3 regions of the Oceanobacillus sp. FSL K6-0118 genome follow, and region 3 is predicted to be linked to each of the others. Evidence: riboswitches for the same ligand, from Rfam matches in the RefSeq annotation. Region 3 holds a riboswitch; each other region holds the start of a gene.
What was found. A riboswitch is a leader RNA that binds a small molecule or an ion and turns the genes downstream of it on or off. The one in region 3 is predicted to bind thiamine pyrophosphate.
Positions count from the first base shown of each region.

Region 1 (4,543 bases), 660 kb from region 3:
GCTCTCCTTTCTTATCGAAACATATATATTATTGTAACTCTGCTTCATTTTCGTATTCAACGACATCCAAAAGCATTTTTGACAAGTCTCATGTTGACAATAGTTTATTTAGTATATGGAAAGAGAGTTTTTATAATTAAAAAAGCTGACAGATTGGAAATTCCAAATCTGTCAGCTTTACAATAATTTAGTTTATCTTATTTTCTTTCCTTTAACCTATTTATTGAGACGATGAACCCTGCGTCCTTGATTTCTCTAAATCCGCCTCAATTCTACTATAAAACTCTTCCGCTGCATTGTAGCCTTGCTGTTTTAAATACCAATTATTCGCAGCTGCTTCAATTAATCCAGCCACATCACGTCCGGGTTGAAGCTGAATTTCCATAGAAGGAATTTTCACGCCCATATAGTCTGTGTAACTAATTTCCTGTTCCAACTCATTATACAAGGCATCTTTCTCCCATTTTGTCAGATGAATATCAAGAGTAATACGTGTCTCATCTTGAAAAGCCCTGCGTCCATACATTCGCACTACATTCATTAACCCAATACTACGTAATGCTAGAAACTCCTTGGTTTTTTCATCATGGGTACCTAGGATTGTTTGTGGACTAAGCTTTTTTAATACGATGATATCATCCGCTACTAAACGATGACCACGACGAATTAATGTATGGGCTGTTTCGCTTTTTCCTACTCCAGAATTACCTCGAATTAAAACACCTATTCCTGATACATTCATACAAACTCCGTGTATGGCTATTTCCTCCGCTAATTGCTTTATTAAGTAAGCATCTAATTTTGGGATAAAGTCCGATGTGATCTCCGGTTGTTTTGTTACTAATAATGGAATTCCCTCTTCTATACAATGATGCGTTAAATAAGTTAAACCTTCCTCACCACTAGTTACGATAAAACATGGTGGATGGTAATGAACGATATTTCCAATTCGTATCTTTCGTTCTTCTTCACTTAATTTATGTAAATAGGTAACTTCTTTTCTACCCAAAATCTGAACTCTTTCTGTTGGAAAAAAATCGAAATGTCCAACAAACTCTAATCCTGGTCGATGCACACGTGATTGTGTAATCACATTTTGTAATCGGTTCTCTCCTGCAAGCACTTTCAATTGAAACTTATGAACTAAGTCCTCAACTGTTATTTGTTTCATCCTACATTCACCGTCCAATAAAGATATTAATGAATAGAATTATACTTTAGAATATTAGAATAGTCACCTTAGTTGCACTTATGCAGATTTTTACGGCAATCCCCGGACGAGAAAGATTTCCCCTAGCTGCCAAATAAATAACCCGATATTCATAATGAATATTATGAATATTGGGCTACCATCATCTAAGCTTTTTGATAAATTTTCTGATTATCGTGTTGTTTTTCTCTTAATCTCTCTAAATCTCTTTTCTCCACTTCTTCTTGAGATGTTTTACTATCCCTCACGAAAAACGAGGTCAATAGTCCAACAAAAGCAAGAACAGTTATCACGATAAATGCGACATTCACTCCATAGATAGCTGGATTAGGAATATCTGCTCTAGCTGCCGTTTCTCCTGTTGTTGTCATAACTGTAACAAGAATAGCTGTTCCAACAGAAGCGCCGACCTGCCTCATTGTATTATCCATTGCCGCCCCGTGTGGAATTAGTCGTTTTGGTAATTGGTTCAATGCCGCTGTTGAAATTGGCATCATGACCATAGATAGTCCAAACATTCTAATACTGTACATGATTGTCATGAAAGCCAAGGATGTTTCCGTATCTAATCTAGTAAATGGAATGGAAGAGACAGCGACAATTAGTAGTCCAGTCATCGCTAGCTTACGCGCACCATATCTATCAAAGATTCTACCTGTAATAGGAGACATAAACCCTGAAATCAACGCACCTGGTAATAACGCAATCCCCGCTTCAAAAGCAGTGAATTCACGCATGTTTTGCATATAAAGTGGGATAAGTGTTTCTGTCCCGATTAGCCCCATAAACGAAATGATTCCAATAACAACGGCTAGTGGGAATAGAGAATACGTAAAAACCCTGAACTCTAACATTGGATGCTGCAGTCTTAACTGTCTTAAAATAAACATAAAGAGTGACACTACTCCAACAGTGAGTGAAATGATGGTTAAACTTGCTCCCCAACCGTTATTCCCAGCTGAAGTAAATCCATAAAGTAATCCACCAAAACCAAAAGAGGATAAAATAACAGATGGAATATCTAATTTTGGTTTCTTTAATTCCGTTACATTTTTCAATGCGAAAAAGGCGATGATAATATCTACAATTGCAATTGGTAGGATGATAAAGAATAATACCCTCCAAGAATAATGCTCTGTTACCCATCCTGATATGGCAGGACCAAGTGCTGGTGCAAATGATATAACAAGACCAATTAATCCCATAGCTGATCCACGTTTATGAACTGGGAAGATTAAAAGAAATACTGTCTGCATTAGTGGCAGCATAACCCCTGCTCCAGCAGACTGGATGACTCGCCCTACTAATAAGAAAGAGAAATTAGGCGCAATCCCAGAAATTAATGTGCCTATAGCGAAAATACTCATTGCCGTTATAAACAATTGTCTTGTCGTAAACCGTTCTAATAAAAATGCACTAATGGGAATCATAATACCATTGACAAGCATAAACACCGTGGTTAGCCACTGACCAGTGTTTGCCGTAATTCCCATTTCCTCCATAATTGGGGGAATTGCAGTAATCATCAACGTTTGATTTAAAATGGAAATAAATGCCCCAGCAAGCAACAATGCGACAATCGTTTTTCGGTTATAACTTACCGTTTGCATATCCTTCCCCTCCCCTATTTCTTCATAACAATTCATAAATTATAATGCATTTCAGGTAAAAAGGAAATAGGAATTTTGCTAAATTTCAGCTAGATAAAGAAGACTTCCATCAGCGGAGGCTTTCCTTCATCCCCCACTGATGGTTAGTCGGCACTTATCGAACCTTTACGGGCAGTTGTTCTCCCACCTATTTGTATCCCCAGAAGTTTAAGGTGGGAGTCTTACTGCCCATTTAGGTGGGGTAATTAGAACAGGTAATTTAATAGGAAGGAAAAATTTTTTAAACGTAAAATCATATTCATAAACAATATCAAGTTGTGCAACTTTAAAAGAATCGTCAAACTTTTACAAATTTCTTGCTATATTAGAAAAACTATGCAATACTTAATTGTGTAAATTACAACTTAAGATGACTGTGGGGGTACCAGTGTTGCTGGTTGAGATTGTATCCGTTAGATACTAACCCTTAGAACCTGATCTGGCTAAGACCAGCGTAGGGAACATACCTGATACGTACATAACTAAAGTATGCACCCTAGGCAATTTGTCTAGGGTGCTTTTTGTTGGCTACTAATTCGTGTTATTCCCTACTCGAGTTTTATTCTTTTAGTTAAAAACAGGGAGGACTATTTATTATGAGGAAATTATCTGTTTTTTGCCTGTTGCTAATTGTACTAGCTGCATGCGGTAACAACACAGATGAAGAAAGTACAGATCAAACAGGTGAAGATGCAAAGCAACTAAAAAAAATAACCCTTGTTCTGGATTGGACCCCAAACACCAATCATACTGGTCTCTATGTGGCTAGGGATAAAGGGTATTTTGAAGAAGAAGGTTTAGATGTTGACATTATTCAGCCTGGAGAAGCAGGTGCTGAGCAATTAGTCGCTACTGGAAATGCTGATTTTGGTGTTAGCTACCAAGAAGGAATTACGGAAGCACGAATACAAAATGTACCTATTGTTTCGATTGCTGCTATTATTCAGCATAATACGTCTGGTTTTGCTTCCCTAAAGGAAAATAATATTACAACTGCAAAAGACTTTGAGGGTAAATCTTATGGTGGATGGGGTGCACCAGTGGAAAAGGCTGTACTAGATTCGATTATGCAGGAGGATAATGCCGATGTAGAGAAGGTTGAAATCGTTAATATCGGAAATACAGACTTTTTCACAGCACTTGAGCAAGGAATTGATTTTGCTTGGATTTACTATGGTTGGGATGGTATTAAAGCAGAGCTCCGTGACCAACCGCTTCATATGAATTATTTAACGGATTATAGTAAGAAATTAGACTATTATACTCCGGTATTAGCAACCAATGAAAATATGATACAAGATGATCCGGAAACTATTAAAAGCTTCTTACGTGCTGTTTCCAAAGGTTATGAGTTCGCAATAGAAAACCCAAGCGAAGCTGCAGACGTACTTATTGAAGCAGTACCAGACCTTGACCCTGAACTAGTTAAAGCAAGTCAAGAGTGGCTGTCTCCTAAATATCAAGATGATGCAGAAAAATGGGGAATTCAAAAGCTAGAAATATGGGAAAACTATGCAAATTGGATGTATGAAAATGATCTATTAGAAGTTGAACTGGATAGTGAAAAGGCATTTACAAATGACTTTTTACCTTAAATGATAAAGGAGAGATTTTAATTGGCAAACGCATTATTAAGTATTCAAATGATTCCTAAAGCAGAAAACGGAGTAGACACATATCCATT
Region 1 is NZ_JBBOVR010000001.1:1,219,796-1,224,338, reverse strand. Features, by position in the region: gene hprK (HPr(Ser) kinase/phosphatase) at 221-1,171, opposite strand; gene MHI02_RS06380 (MDR family MFS transporter) at 1,357-2,820, opposite strand; TPP riboswitch at 3,228-3,337, shown strand; gene MHI02_RS06375 (ABC transporter substrate-binding protein) at 3,456-4,454, shown strand; gene MHI02_RS06370 (thiamine-binding protein) at 4,476-4,543, shown strand, end outside.
Region 1: another riboswitch for thiamine pyrophosphate. It lies ahead of MHI02_RS06375 (ABC transporter substrate-binding protein); the one in region 3 lies ahead of MHI02_RS02880 (lipoate--protein ligase family protein).

Region 2 (4,543 bases), on a different contig from region 3:
TAAATGAGGCTCTCTGCTTGTCATTTCCGCTCCTCCTACTGGTTGACTTTGCCCCATTTGCCTATCCCATTTACTCCGATACCATAAATTAAAATGATTCGTGTGCATATGAACCTCCATGTTTAAAAATTTGCCCATTTATCTTTACTATATGGTAAGTGTGTTTAAGGGGTTACGAAGGGGTAGAGGTGCTAATGTGTTGGATACCATCATGGAGTCCTTAATCAATATGTTAGCCCCCAATGCTTTAAGGCACTATGTTGTATATGACAATGTGATAAGGTGCACAAAGAGGAATTATGCGTGAGACTAGTGCGTATTTCTTCGGAAAAAAATATTAGAAAACAAGGAAACCACCCGACGCCGTAGGAAGCAAAAGGGTAGTCTCAGAGAAATAAACAACTTAGAAAAAATGTTTTATATTTATAAATTATAGAATAAATTGTCGATATTCCCCGGGAAATGAAATATTTCCTTGTAATCTTTCAGGGAATAATGGTGAATATGGGTGATTTTGTTCTTTTTCGCATTTTTTGATATAAATTTGTTTACGGGATCAAGTCTCCTACGTTTGATTCGTCTACCTCGACTACCGCTATAATAAAACCTTATAAAAAAAGGCCAACCAGTAATTTCTGGCTAACCTTTTAAAACTAACGTTTGATCATTCTTGAATAAGAGCTTTTAACAACTTACACGAGAATTTTAACGCTAACATCAAATATTCCATTTAAAATTAATTATCCTTTAAACCTAATTTCTCATTAATTTCTTGTATTGTTTCATGCATTTTAAAGAATAAAATTAATAATTCACAATAAACCCTTGTAAAGATAGGTCCTAATATGATAGTTAATATACCCATAAATATTTGGTAACCGCCACCGAAGTAAGAATCAAAACCAGCTATAATTTGAAGAAGTCCTAGAATGATAGAGAAGCCTACTCCAACCCAAAAAAGCACTTTAATGATTGTTGGTGTAATCATCTTATTAAAACTAATAAAATTTTTCATTTATTCACCTCCCTGTTTCGTAGTCCATCCATCATGAAATAAAATTCCTTTCATAAAAAACACTTCATTTTATTTCTATTTCGTTATAGGAAGTATTAGAACTGATGACTTTTTAAATTCTTTGATTTGCAAAGGGTAATTTTAGCATAAAAGTTTAAACTTAACAATGAAGCGCAGTTTGTTCCACTATGTATGCAACTAACTATAAATGAATGGGAAAAGGTACTGGAGTTATTTTTGAAGGGATGATAGAAATACTTAAACAGCCATATTCCCTTGACATAAATTTCTGAAGACTATAACATTGACTATAACTTAAATATATTCACTAGGGGTGTTATTTAACTGAGATGAGTATTTACTCAAACCCTTTGAACCTGAACTAGTTAAAACTAGCGTAGGAAAGTGTAAATTCTATTACATACTAAAAGGGTGATTATGCCTTTTTCTTAATATGTAGTTAATTCTTTTTACGCAACTTTTCTATGTGAAGGTTGCGTATTTTTTTATTTATCACTTTATTATTTAAGTTTCATCAAAATTAATAATATAGGAGTGGTTATGATGGGGAGAACAGTATTAGTAACAGGTGGTAGTAGAGGTTTAGGAGAGTCTATTGTAAAGACCTTAGCACAACAAGGATTTCAAGTGGTTATCAATTACTATAAAAGTCAGGATGCCGCTGAGAAGCTTGTTTCTGAGATTGGTGAAGAAAATGCTATTGCCATTCAGGCTGATGTAACCAATCGCACAGAAGTAGATACATTGATAAAAAAAGCAACGGAGTACTTTGGCCAAATAGATGTTGTTGTCAACAATGCATTAGTAGACTTTAAGTTTGATCCAAACAAACAGAAACCTTTCACAGAACTCACCTGGGTTGATTACCAAAAACAACTAAATGGTACGTTAAAAGCAGCATTTCATGTAGTTCAAAGCGTCATCCCTCAATTTATTGAACGACAAAATGGAAGTATTATAAGTATAGGTACTAATTTATATCAAAATCCTGTTGTACCTTACCATGAATATACAACAGCTAAAGCTGGATTAATAGGTTTTACACGTAATATCGCTTCTGAATTAGGACAATATGGTATAAAAGCGAATGTCGTTTCAGGGGGATTATTAAAAACGACTCATGCCAGTGCTGTTACAACACCGGAAGTATTTGATTTAATTGCTCAGTCGACGCCACTGAAGAAGGTGACCACACCTCAAGATGTAGCCAATATGGTCGCTTTTTTATCATCAGAAAATGCGCACGGTATTACAGGTCAAAATATCACAGTAGATGGCGGTTTGACAATGAACTAGTAGCTTAAATGACAATGGATAGTCTTTCAAAAACGGAGTATATAAGATAGTGAATAATAATTGTTTGGAGGTATGACAAATGCCAAAGATGAAAGAAAAACAACTACACTTAGGTGTCTTGCTGTATGGATGTGGGCACCATCAGGCTGCTTGGCAAATGCCTGACTCAAGCGTTGAACGTATTGGGGACATTTCATATTACCAATCCTTAGCACAGTTAGCGGAAAAAGGTTATTTTGACGCAGTATTCTTTGCTGATAATCAATCCTTTCCGGCTAAAGATTCTAGTGATATGCCAGCATTTTGGTTTGATCCAATAGTCAATTTAACAGCTATTTCTCAAGTGACAAAACATGTGGGATTAGTTTCAACCATTTCAAGTACTTTTTCTAATCCTTTCACAGCTTCACGACAATTATTAAGTTTAGACCATATTACAAAAGGACGTGTTGGTTGGAATCTCGTTACTTCTATGACTGATTTGGAGGCGTTAAATCATAGTATGGATGAACTGCCTCCTCATGACAAACGTTATGAGAAAGCAGATGAATTTGCTGCTTTAATGAATAAGTTATTCCTTTCATGGGACAGTAATGAGTTTGTACATAATCGAGCAGAAGGGAAATTGATCGATCCTTCAAACATTCAGCCATTTAATCACGCTGGTACTTATTTTAAGGTGTATGGCCCATCCACCACACCAAAAAGCCCCCAAGGCAAACCAGTATCAATGCAAGCGGGGGCATCTAAACAAGGTATTGCATTGGCGGCAAAATATGCCGATGCGGTTTATTCCGTATCGTGGAACTTGAAGCAGGCAAAAAGATTTCGTGAAAAATTAGATGAACAAGTTAGACAAAGTGGAGACAGTAATAGACATATTAAAGTATTTCCGGGCTTAGTAACCTATGTAGGTCGTACTCATGAAGAAGCCTTAGAAAAAAAAGCAGCATTAGATGAGCAATTACCTATTGAAACAGCTTTAAACCAGTTGAGTTTCTTTGTTCAACAAGACTGTTCGAATTGGGAAATGGATAAAGAAGTACCTCAACTACCTCCTGTAGAAGAATTTACTGGACCAATCGGACGTTACGAAACGATACTAGAAATTATTAATGATACCCGACCTACCGTAAGAGAATTATTAGGATATCTTAATGCGGGCGGTGGGCATCACACGCTGATAGGTACGCCCGAAGAAATTGTGGATCAGATGGAAGTCTGGCTTGAAGCTGGTGTGGCTGATGGATTTAATCTTATGCCTCCTACATTGCCTGGTAGTTTAGAAGACTTTGTTGAACTAATTGTTCCTGAAATGCAAAAAAGAGGTATTTTCAGAGAGAAATATGAAGGTCATACTTTCCGTGAACATTTAGGATTAACATAATTCGAATCATGTTCATGTAATGATCGTAACTATTGTCGCCTATCTAAACAAAAAGAAATAGCCACCCTGCCGTCAAGTAAGGTGAGCTATTTCTGCAAAAAACTTTACTAGGTCAGCCGCTCTGTACAAGGCATGTATGTTGCTTAGGTTTTGGCATGGACCTGGTTATTTGCATGAAGGATGATTGTCTTATAATCGTCGAGACACAAGAAGAGGGGAGACCCTCTTCTTGTGTCTATGAAATTATAAAATTAATAGAATCACAAGGATCACAGGGAAGGTCCCTTTGGCCCTGCAATCTAAACAAACCTTTGTAATACATTTGTCATATTTCTTTTGTAAATCTATGTTAAAATGAATAACATCTGGAAGAATATGGAGGGAGATTTAAGATGAAAAAGTTAGTAACTGCGATAACTGCAGGAATGCTTATCGCTAGTGTAACAGTAACTAACGTTTCAGCAGCAGAAGTTAAAGTACAAAAAGGTGATACGCTATGGGATATATCAAGAGAACATAACACTACAGTAAAGAAATTAATGGATATAAATAAGTTGACGTCAACTATTATCTATCCGAATCAACTATTATTCATAAACGAACAATATATAGTACAAAAAGGGGACACATTATCCAGGATCGCTAATCAATTTGATGTAACGGTCAAGGATATAAAATCCCTGAACAATCTCACATCAGATCTTATCTTTATTGGTCAAGTGCTTGACATTCCAACTATATCTACCACGGATGATGCTGTCTCGAAGGAAACAGTTACAGCGCCAGCAAAAGAAGTTGCGACTGAAAGCATATCAACAGAACCA
Region 2 is NZ_JBBOVR010000002.1:73,582-78,124, reverse strand. Features, by position in the region: gene MHI02_RS17010 (polysaccharide deacetylase family protein) at 1-24, opposite strand, end outside; gene MHI02_RS17005 (DUF4282 domain-containing protein) at 737-1,015, opposite strand; TPP riboswitch at 1,336-1,436, shown strand; gene MHI02_RS17000 (3-oxoacyl-ACP reductase) at 1,580-2,332, shown strand; gene MHI02_RS16995 (LLM class flavin-dependent oxidoreductase) at 2,412-3,719, shown strand; gene MHI02_RS16990 (LysM peptidoglycan-binding domain-containing protein) at 4,112-4,543, shown strand, end outside.
Region 2: another riboswitch for thiamine pyrophosphate. It lies ahead of MHI02_RS17000 (3-oxoacyl-ACP reductase); the one in region 3 lies ahead of MHI02_RS02880 (lipoate--protein ligase family protein).

Region 3 (4,543 bases):
GCAGTTAACCTACCTATTTTGTGTAAGGACTTTATAATCGATTCGATTCAAATTGACCGCGCTAAAGCAGCAGGTGCGAATATTATCCTTCTAATTGTCGCTGCACTTGATGATACAAATTTAGAAAAACTTTATCACTATGCAAAGAACCTAGATTTGGAGATTCTCGTTGAAGTGCATAATGAAGAAGAAATGGAACGTGCCTTGAAATTAAATCCCGAGATTATCGGGATTAATAACCGAAACTTAAAGACATTTGACGTTAATATAGCTACTACAGAAAAACTAGCATCCATGGTAACAAATCCTGACACTATCCTAATCAGCGAAAGTGGCATGAAAACACAGCAAGATGTCATTCGTGCTAGAGATGCTGGTGCAAAGGTAATTTTAGTCGGAGAAACACTTATGCTAGCGGATGATATCGATGAGGCCTTCCGAGAATTAAAGGTTCCCCTTCTATTGAAAGGAGCTAAATGATTCATGCTCGTTAAGATATGTGGTATTCAGACCAAAGCAGCTGCTGAGGTTGCCGTAGAAAATGGGGCAAATTTAATTGGCTTCGTTTTTGCCAAAAGTAAGCGGAAGATAGAACCGGAAGAAGCTACCAAAATTGCTGAAACCATTCCAGATCACGTGAAAAAAGTTGGCGTATTCGTAAATGAATCCATTGATAAAATGATAGAAATCGCCGAAACGGTTGGATTAGATTATATCCAATTACATGGGGATGAAACACCTGATATCGCCCGAAGGATTCCTTATAAAGTCATTAAGGCCTTTGCCATGGAACCCGAAACTGTCTCTACGATTTCTGATTATCCTTGTGATTTTTACCTATTAGATAGTCCTAAAGGTAAATACCGAGGCGGAAACGGAAAGACATTTGATTGGGAATTAGTTCATCAACTTACGATTGATTCCAGTAAAATTCTGCTTGCAGGTGGACTAAACACTGAAAACGTTCGAGAAGCTATTACTACAATTAACCCAGCAGGCGTCGATGTATCTAGTGGCGTTGAAACAGATGGCGTGAAGGATCATAAAAAAATAAAGCAATTTATCCAAATAGCTAAACAAACAAGAAAGGATGAGAACATTGACAACGTACACCATGCCTGATAATAAAGGAAGATACGGAGAATTTGGAGGACAGTTTGTACCAGAATTATTAATGCCCGCATTAATAGAATTAGAAAAAGCTTACGAGGAAGCTATGGTTGATCCTTCCTTTACAGAGGAACTGGATTACTATTTAAAACAATATATAGGAAGAGAAACACCATTATACTACGCGGAACAATTATCCAAACAACTAGGTGGTCCAAAAATCTTTTTAAAACGGGAAGACCTTAATCATACTGGGGCGCATAAAATCAATAACACAATTGGTCAGGCGTTACTAACTATAAGAATGGGTAAGAAAAAAGTGGTTGCAGAGACCGGTGCTGGGCAACATGGAGTGGCAACTGCTACCGTTTGTGCTCTTCTAGGTCTTGATTGTATCGTATTCATGGGTGCTGAAGACATGAAACGCCAGAAGCTTAATGTATTTCGTATGGAACTATTAGGTGCCGAGGTGCGTAGTGTCTCTCAGGGAAGCTCAACATTGAAAGATGCAACCAATGAAGCCCTACGTTATTGGGCTAGTCATGTGAATGATACGCACTATATTCTTGGATCGGCCGTTGGACCACACCCATTCCCTAAAATGGTTCGTGACCTTCAATCCGTTATAGGTAAGGAAACAAAGCTCCAAATCATCGAACAAACTGGGAAGTTACCTGACGCTGTCGTAGCCTGTGTTGGTGGTGGAAGTAATTCCATCGGCATGTTTCACCCATTTATTGAAGACGAAGAAGTAAAATTATATGGAGCAGAAGCTGCAGGTTTAGGTGTCGAGACAAAGGATCACGCCGCATCTTTAACCAAAGGAAAACTTGGAATCTTTCACGGTACGTTGTCTCATCTATTAGAGGATGAAAACGGGCAAGTAAAAGAAGCCTTCTCTATTTCAGCAGGATTGGATTATCCAGGAATCGGACCAGAACACAGCCATTTACACGTTACAAAACGAGCAACATACAAACCAATTACAGACGAGGAAGCACTAGAGGCATTTCAATTCTTATCGAAAACAGAAGGTATTATCCCAGCTTTAGAAAGCTCTCATGCTGTTGCACTTGCAATGAAACTAGCAAAAGAAATGACTTCTAAAGAAACACTAGTAATCTGTCTTTCTGGTCGTGGGGACAAAGACGTGGAACAAGTAAAAGCTAGATTGGAGGCAGAATAAGATGGGGAGACAAAAACTAGAACAGGCATTACAACAAAAACAGGCAGCCAACCAAAATTTGTTTGTTCCTTATATCATGGCTGGTGATGGCGGATTAGATCTATTAGAAGAACGTATTAACTTTTTACAGGAAAGTGGAGCTTCCGCCATTGAATTAGGCATTCCTTTTTCCGATCCAATCGCTGATGGTCCAACCATACAAGAAGCTGGAATTCGTGCTTTAGCTAATGGTACATCATTAGCATCCATTTTAGAATTTCTGAAGTCAACGAAGGTAGACCGCTCCATTCCGATTATTTTAATGACCTACGTAAACCCAATCTATCGTTATGGAATGGAACAGTTTGCTAAGGACTGTGCGGATTCTGGGGTAGACGGTATCATTATCCCAGATGTCCCAATGGAAGAAGAAGGCCCGATTGCAACCCACTTAAAAAATGAGAAAATAGCATTTATTCGCCTTGCTGCTATGACTAGTCCAGAGGAACGATTAAAAGAAATCGCAAGTAAATCAGAAGGTTTCCTTTATGCTGTAGCCGTAATGGGGACTACGGGCGCTAGAAGTTCCCATGGCGACAATGTAAAAAGCTATTTAGAAAACCTAAAGAAATATAGTACCGTTCCTGTATTAGCAGGATTTGGTGTATCTACTGTGGAACAAGCGCATGAGTTAAGTTCTCACTGTGATGGGGTTATCGTTGGTAGTAAAATTGTTGACCTCTTACACCAAGGAAAAAACAACGAAGTGAAAAATTTAATCCAAGGAAGCATTCAAACTAGTATTCATGCATAACATTTTAAGAAAGCAATTTACTTTACCCAGGATTTACCAATTGGTATGATGAATTTGTAATATAATAATCACTAGGGGAGCCTTTGTCGCTGAGAATAGCAATACCCTATTGCTTAAACCCTTTGAACCCGATATGGATAATACTAGCGTGGGGAAGTGCAGCCAAAAGGATTTTAGATGTAAGATACATCTATTGTACAAAAGACTGCACTCTTTTTTGGAGTGCAGTCTTTTTGATTTAAGAGGAGGGGTAATTTTTGCAAGAAGAATGGTTCTTTTTAGACAGTGGGCATCAGGATGCAGCAGTTAATATGGCAATGGATGAATCCCTATTAAACTGGCATAGTGAGGGTAAAATTCCGCCAACATTACGCTTTTACGGTTGGTCACATCCTACTTTATCGGCTGGTCAGTTTCAAAAAGTACATAAATCAATCCATTTCGACAATGTAAATAGCTATCATTGCCAATTTGTTCGTCGTCTAACCGGAGGAAGCGCTGTACTACATGATAATGAATTGACTTACAGTATTGTAGTTTCAGAGGATCACCCAGAAATTCCAACCTCTATTAAAGAAGCCTACCACGTCCTATCAAAAGGGCTTTATGAAGGTTTCAAGAATCTAGGAATCACGGTTGATTATGCCATGCCCGATAGAAGCGCCATGAAAGAAAAGACAGCTGTATGTTTTGAAAAGGCCGCATTTTACGAAATGGTAGTAGATGGGAAAAAGTTATCAGGTAATGCGCAAACAAGGAAGAAGGGTGTTCTACTGCAGCATGGGTCCATACCAATGAGTCTCGATATCAAGATGCTCTATGATTTATTCCGTTTCCCATCTGAAAAAATAAAACAACGTAGACGTGATGCTTTCCAAAGCAAAGCTATCACTATCGACCAACTAACAAATAAACAGAAATCATTTGACGAAGTGAAGGATGCATTCTATCAAGGATTTCAACATGGATTAAACGTTACTTTCCGTCCTTTTGAATTATCAAAACAACAATGGGAAGAAGTACATCATCTAGCAGAGACTAAATATCGTTCAGAGGATTGGAATTATCATCGATTACTAAAGGAGTCTATTAAAAGTGTCTAAACAAGAGGAATATCTCCGTAAACCTGAATGGTTAAAGATTAAATTAAACACGAATAAGTCCTATACTGGATTAAAGAAGTTAATGCGTGAGAAAAGTCTAAACACTGTTTGTGAGGAAGCAAGATGCCCGAATATTCATGAATGTTGGAGTGAAAGACAAACAGCAACATTTATGATCTTAGGTGATACCTGCACACGCGGTTGTAGGTTCTGTGCGGTCAAAACCGGTCTACCTAGTGGATTAGATTTAGGAGAACCGAAGCGGGTTGCAGATTCTGTTAAAATAATGGGATTAAAGCACGTCGTTGTAACCGCTGTAGCTCGAGACGATTTAGATGATGGAGGCGCCGC
Region 3 is NZ_JBBOVR010000001.1:557,008-561,550, reverse strand. Features, by position in the region: gene trpC (indole-3-glycerol phosphate synthase TrpC) at 1-480, shown strand, start outside; gene MHI02_RS02895 (phosphoribosylanthranilate isomerase) at 484-1,122, shown strand; gene trpB (tryptophan synthase subunit beta) at 1,100-2,296, shown strand; gene trpA (tryptophan synthase subunit alpha) at 2,298-3,089, shown strand; TPP riboswitch at 3,153-3,261, shown strand; gene MHI02_RS02880 (lipoate--protein ligase family protein) at 3,347-4,192, shown strand; gene lipA (lipoyl synthase) at 4,185-4,543, shown strand, end outside.